Cellulophaga algicola DSM 14237: one gene and its partner. The main gene of each other region encodes a partner of the protein of the gene in region 2 in a complex. Links are inferred from orthologs where the notes say so. Each region holds a gene or a part of one and is shown on either strand. Other genes may lie near its edges. The genes, in order: carB and carA.

What was found.
Region 1: the proteins of carA (region 2) and carB are in contact, whole or in part, in a solved structure (PDB 1KEE), measured with the Escherichia coli proteins. The link is inferred for Cellulophaga algicola DSM 14237 from one-to-one orthologs.

Annotation. Positions count from the first base shown.
Region 1 is NC_014934.1:82,947-86,693, reverse strand. Bases 1-3,413 are described here. They hold carB (carbamoyl-phosphate synthase large subunit), read left to right. Parts: upstream 1-360; coding sequence 361-3,213; downstream 3,214-3,413. Other genes in these bases: CELAL_RS21275 (sulfatase-like hydrolase/transferase), read left to right, coding at 3,337-3,413; rpmH (50S ribosomal protein L34), read left to right, coding at 85-252. Also shown: more of CELAL_RS21275, read left to right, coding at 3,414-3,699. UniProt on the Escherichia coli protein: Large subunit of the glutamine-dependent carbamoyl phosphate synthetase (CPSase).
Region 2 is NC_014934.1:697,025-700,245, forward strand. The notes cover bases 335-3,221. They hold carA (glutamine-hydrolyzing carbamoyl-phosphate synthase small subunit), read right to left. Parts: upstream 2,391-3,221; coding sequence 1,278-2,390; downstream 335-1,277. Other genes in these bases: eno (phosphopyruvate hydratase), read right to left, coding at 335-1,163; rplQ (50S ribosomal protein L17), read right to left, coding at 2,492-2,995; CELAL_RS02965 (DNA-directed RNA polymerase subunit alpha), read right to left, coding at 3,051-3,221. Also shown: more of eno, read right to left, coding at 1-334. UniProt on the Escherichia coli protein: Small subunit of the glutamine-dependent carbamoyl phosphate synthetase (CPSase).

The DNA of each region.
Region 1 (3,747 bases), 610 kb from region 2 along the record:
GTCTTTGTATATTTGCGCCCAGTTTTGGACGAGCAATCGACAAAACTAAAATTGAATTTAAAAGGATACTAAAGATATTATAAGATGCCCGGACAAAAAAGAACATATCAGCCATCAAAGCGTAAAAGAAGAAACAAACATGGTTTTAGAGAACGCATGGCGTCTGTAAATGGAAGAAAAGTTATTGCTAGAAGAAGAGCAAAAGGAAGAAAAAAATTAACTGTATCTTCAGAAACTAGACATAAAAAATAATGATTCATTTGTTATTTTAGATATTAGGTGTTACTTTTTTATAAGTAGCACCTTTTTTTTTGCCTATTTTTAAAAATAATTAGCGAACACTATATAATACAAAGTACAATGCCTAAGAATAAAAATATCAAATCTGTTTTATTAATTGGTTCTGGACCAATTGTAATTGGACAAGCATGTGAGTTTGATTATGCTGGTTCTCAATCTCTTAGATCTTTGCGTGAAGATGGGATAGAAACTATTTTAATTAATAGTAACCCTGCTACGATAATGACTGATCCTACTATGGCAGATCATGTCTATCTAAAGCCCTTAACCACAAAATCTATCATCGAGATTTTAAAAAAGCATCCAAATATAGATGCAGTTTTACCTACAATGGGAGGGCAGACCGCTTTAAATTTGTGTATTGAGGCAGATGAAAAAGGAATTTGGAAAGATTTTGGAGTAGAACTTATTGGCGTTGATATTGATGCTATAAATATTACAGAAGATCGTGAAAAGTTTAGAAATCTAATGTTGAAAATTGGTATTGGAATGGCGCCACAAGCTACAGCAACTTCTTTCTTAAAAGGAAAAGAAATTGCTCAAGAGTTTGGCTTTCCTTTAGTCATTAGAGCATCTTATACATTAGGAGGAGCTGGAGCTTCTATAGTATATAAGCCAGAAGATTTTGATGAGTTATTAAGTCGTGGGTTAGAAATTTCTCCAATTCATGAAGTAATGATTGATAAAGCCTTAATGGGTTGGAAAGAATATGAATTAGAGCTATTACGTGATAAAAATGATAACGTAGTTATTATTTGTGCAATAGAAAACATGGATCCTATGGGAATCCATACAGGAGATTCTATTACTGTAGCTCCTGCAATGACTTTGTCTGACAAAACGTATCAAAAAATGCGTGATATGGCAATTCATATGATGCGTAGTATTGGCGATTTCGCTGGAGGATGTAATGTGCAGTTTGCGGTTAGTCCTGATGAAAAGGAAGAGATAATTGCTATAGAAATTAACCCAAGAGTATCACGTTCTTCTGCTTTAGCTTCAAAAGCGACAGGGTATCCAATCGCAAAAATAGCTACAAAATTAGCAATAGGATACAATTTAGATGAATTAGATAACCAAATTACAAAATCTACTTCGGCTTTATTTGAGCCTACTTTAGATTATGTGATTGTAAAAATTCCACGTTGGAATTTTGATAAGTTTGAAGGATCAGATAGGACTTTAGGCTTGCAAATGAAATCTGTTGGCGAAGTAATGGGGATAGGACGTTCTTTTCAAGAAGCACTTCATAAAGCAACGCAATCTTTAGAAATTAAAAGAAACGGATTAGGAGCAGATGGTAAAGGAGTGAAAGATTATGATAAAATCATCAGTAAGTTAACAATTCCAAGTTGGGATCGTGTATTTATTATCTATGATGCAATTCAATTAGGGATTCCATTGAGCAGAATACATGAAATAACTAAAATAGACATGTGGTTCTTAAAGCAATATGAAGAACTGCATATATTAGAAAAAGAAATAGAAACCTATACGATAGAATCTTTGCCTAAAGACATTCTTTTAGAAGCAAAGCAAAAAGGGTTTGCAGATCGTCAAATCGCACATATGCTCGATTGTTATGAGAGCGAGGTTCATAAAAAACGTACGGAATTAAACATTAATAGAGTTTTTAAATTAGTAGATACTTGTGCGGCAGAGTTTAAAGCAATGACGCCCTACTATTATTCTACTTTTGAAGAAGAAATAGAAAGACCAGACGGAACTAGGTATGTTGCGAATGACAGTATAGTAACTGAAAAGAAAAAGATTGTTGTTTTAGGATCAGGTCCAAATCGAATAGGGCAAGGGATTGAGTTTGATTACTGTTGTGTTCATGGTGTTTTAGCAGCTGCAGAATGTGGTTATGAAACTATTATGATTAATTGTAACCCTGAAACAGTGTCTACCGATTTTGATACGGCTGATAAACTATACTTCGAACCTGTTTTTTGGGAACATATCTACGATATTATTCTTCATGAAAAACCAGAAGGAGTTATCGTTCAATTAGGTGGGCAAACAGCACTTAAATTAGCTGAGAAATTAGAAAAACATGGTATAAAAATTATAGGAACTAGCTTTAAAGCCCTTGATTTAGCAGAAGATAGAGGAAGTTTTTCTAAAATGCTTCAAGAAAATAACATCCCTTTTCCTCAATTTGGAGTAGCAGAGACCGCAGAGGAAGCATTAGCACTTTCTGATGAATTAGATTTTCCTTTATTAATTAGACCTTCCTACGTTTTAGGAGGGCAAGGAATGAAAATTGTAATTAACAGACAAGAATTAGAAGAGCATGTAATTAATCTCTTAAAGCAAATACCAGGTAATAAATTACTATTAGATCATTATTTGGATGGTGCCATAGAAGCAGAAGCAGATGCTATTTGCGATGGAGAAGATGTGTACATCATAGGAATCATGGAGCATATTGAACCATGTGGTATTCACTCAGGAGATTCTAACGCTACCTTACCTCCTTTTAATTTAGGAGAATTAGTAATGCAACAAATTAAAGACCATACCAAGAACATTGCGTTAGCTTTAAATACGGTAGGGCTTATCAATGTGCAGTTTGCGATAAAAGATGAAATTGTATACATTATTGAAGCGAACCCAAGAGCATCGCGTACCGTGCCATTTATCGCAAAAGCATATAAAGAACCTTACGTAAACTATGCAACTAAAGTAATGTTAGGAGAGAAAAAAGTTAAAGACTTTAAATTTAATCCTCAGTTAGAAGGGTATGCTATAAAGCAACCTGTTTTCTCTTTTGAGAAGTTTCATAATGTAAATAAAAATTTAGGCCCAGAAATGAAGAGTACGGGAGAGAGTATTTTATTTATTGATAGCTTAAAAGATGATGAATTCTACAACTTGTATTCACGTAGAAAAATGTATTTAAGTAAATAAAACTTAAGAACAATACTAAAAACACCCATTTGTAGCAGTACAAATGGGTGTTTTCTTTTATAGGAAGTTCGTTATTAATTGTATTGGGTTATTTTTATTCCATACAATTTTTAATTAGATGTGATGATGAATGGTAAACGTATGATGTTTAAGCTTGTGTTACTTTGTTCGGTCTTAATTTGCAACAGTCAGCACCAAGAAAAGGAATCGATACCGCCCAATATTCTTTTTATAGCTATAGATGATCTAAGACCAACTTTGGGGGTCTATGGCGATACTGAAGTTATTACTCCCAATATAGACAAATTAGCGTCTGAAGGAATGACTTTTATGGAGACCTATGCACAAGTTGCAGTTTGCGCCCCCTCTAGAGCTAGTCTAATGACGGGTTTACGTCCAGACGCTACACGTGTTTGGCACTTAGGAGAGGAGTTTAGAGTGATCAATCCTGAAGCAGTTACTATGCCTCAATATTTTTCTAAATAGGGCTATCATACCGTTAATTTGGGTAAAATTTTTCATAATTATATACCA
Region 2 (3,221 bases):
GTATTTAATGCTACTGCTAAATCTGCAATAGTATTATCTTCTGTTTCTCCAGAACGGTGAGACATTACAGAAGTATATCCTGCATTTTTAGCCATATTAACAGCAGAAATAGTTTCTGTTAAGGTACCAATCTGGTTTACTTTAATTAAAATAGAATTAGCGATACCGTTTTCTATTCCTTTAGAAAGACGCTCAACATTAGTTACAAATAAATCATCACCAACTAATTGAACTTTATCACCAATTTTGTCCGTTAAAGATTTCCAACCATCCCAATCGTTTTCATCCATTCCATCTTCAATAGATATAATAGGATATTTAGCCGCTAGATCTGCTAAGTATTGCGCTTGCTCTTCAGAAGTTCTAATTACTCCTTTATCGCCTTCAAATTTTGTATAGTCATATTTACCGTTAACATAGAATTCTGCAGCAGCACAATCTAAAGCAATCATTACATCATCGCCTAATTTGTACCCAGCTTGATCTACTGCTTTAGCGATGGTATCTAAAGCATCTTCAGTACCACCCGCTAAATTAGGAGCAAAACCACCTTCATCACCAACTGCTGTACTTAAACCTCTATCATGTAAAACTTTCTTAAGGTTATGGAAAATTTCAGTTCCCATTTGCATTGCATGAGAAAAGCTTTCTGCCTTCACAGGCATTACCATAAATTCCTGAAAAGCAATAGGAGCATCTGAATGCGAACCTCCATTGATAATATTCATCATTGGTACTGGAAGTGTATTAGCGCTTACCCCACCAATATATCTATATAAAGGCATTCCTAACTCTTCAGCAGCAGCTTTTGCTACAGCCAAAGAAACACCTAAAATTGCGTTAGCTCCTAATTTTGATTTATTAGGAGTTCCATCTAAATCAATCATTGTTTGATCAATAAGATTTTGCTCAAAAACAGACATACCAATTATTTCTTCAGCAATATCAGTATTAACATTAGCAATAGCTTTTGTTACTCCTTTACCCATAAAAGCTTTACCGCCATCACGAAGTTCTACAGCCTCATGCTCACCAGTAGATGCTCCGGAAGGAACTGCAGCTCTTCCCATTATACCATTTTCAGTAAAAACATCTACCTCAATAGTAGGGTTTCCTCTTGAATCTAAAATCTGTCTTGCATGAACACTAATTATGATACTCATATATTTTATTTTTTTATATTGAAAACACAGCAAAGATACAAAAGTAAGGTGTTAGAAAACACTCTCAATACCCTAAAAACTGTGACAAATAACCTTTATTTAAACTATAACGTTTTAGTTAACCTTAACTTTAATCATCTCAAAAAATTGATCAAATAAATATTCAGCATCATGTGGCCCAGGACTAGCTTCTGGATGGTATTGAACAGAAAAAACCTTTTTATTTTTCATTTTGATGCCCGCAACCGTCTTATCATTAAGATGTACATGAGTAATCTCAATGTTTTTATTCGCTTCAGCCTCTTCTCTATTGATAGCAAAGCCATGGTTCTGAGAAGTAATTTCTCCTTTACCAGTTAAAAGATTCATAACAGGGTGATTAATACCTCTATGACCATTATGCATTTTATATGTAGATATCTCATTAGCTAAAGCTATAACTTGGTGCCCTAAACAGATACCGAATAAAACTTCATCATTAGCAATAATATCTTTAGCTGTTTTTATAGCATCTACCAATGGCTCAGGATCGCCCGGTCCATTTGAAATAAAATAACCATCCGGATTAAATGCTTTCATTTCCTCAAAAGAAGCGTTATACGGAAAGACTTTAATGTAAGCCCCTCTCTTAGCTAGATTTCTTAGAATATTTTTCTTTATACCAATATCTAGTGCAGAAATTTTAATAGATGAATTTTCATCACCATAATAGTACGACTCTTTGGTTGACACTTGTGATGCCAACTCCAAACCATCCATACTAGGTATATTTTTCAATTGCTCCTTTAGACTTTCAATATTATCAACTTCAGTAGAAATTACCGCATTCATTGCTCCGTTGTCACGGATATAACTTACTAGAGCACGCGTATCTACATCCGAGATAGCAAATAAATTATTTTTATTTAAAAACTCTTCTAAAGATTGATCTGCAATAGCTCTAGAAAACGTGTAACTAAAATTCTTACAGATTAAACCTGATATTTTAATAGCATCTGACTCTACTTCTTCAGAGTTAGTCCCATAATTACCAATGTGAGCATTCGTAGTCACCATTAACTGACCAAAATAAGATGGATCTGTAAAGATTTCTTGGTACCCAGTCATTCCAGTGTTAAAACACACTTCCCCGAATGCTGTTCCATTTTTATCACCAACTGCTTTACCATAAAAAATAGTTCCATCAGCCAATAACATAAGAGCTTTCTTTCTAGTTTGATACTTCATTTTTAGGAATTATATTAAATATTTTTACAAAATAACACAAAAAAAAGGATAAGCTTTTCAACTTATCCTTTTCTAATATTAAAACTTATAAAACAACCATTTTATTCTTCTGAACTTTCTGGTTGAGTTGTTTCTTGTGAAGCATCAGCAGCCGGAGCTTCTGTTTTCTTAGCTCTACCTCTTCTAGTTGTTTTCTTAGCTGGCGTTTTAGAAGCATTGTATAGCTCATTAAAATCTACCAACTCGATCATCGCCATATCAGCGTTATCTCCTAAACGAGTACCTAGTTTTATTATTCTAGTATAACCCCCTGGACGGTCAGCTATCTTCTCTGCTACATTACTGAATAACTCAGTAACAGCATATTTATCTCTAAGGTTTTTAAAAACAACACGTCTATTATGTGTTCCTTTTTCTGTCGTCTGATTATTCTCAGCCTTTGCCTTAGTGATTAATGGCTCAACAAACTGCTTTAAAGCTTTAGCTTTAGCAACAGTAGTGTTTATTCTTTTATGTTCGATAAGAGAACAAGCCATATTTGCAAGCATCGCAACTCTATGAGCTTTTTTCCTACCTAAGTGGTTAACTTTTTTACCGTGTCTCATTACTTTGTTCTATTTTCTTCCTTATCCGAGATTTTCTCTTCCAACAGAAGTAAAATTAATCTTTATCTAATTTATATTTTGACAAATCCATACCGAAACTTAAACCTTTATTGATTACAAGTTCTTCTAGCTCTGTCAATGATTTTTTACCGAAGTTTCTAAACTTCATTAAATCATTCTTATTAAAAGAAACTAAGTCTCCTAAAGTATCTACTTCCGCAGCTTT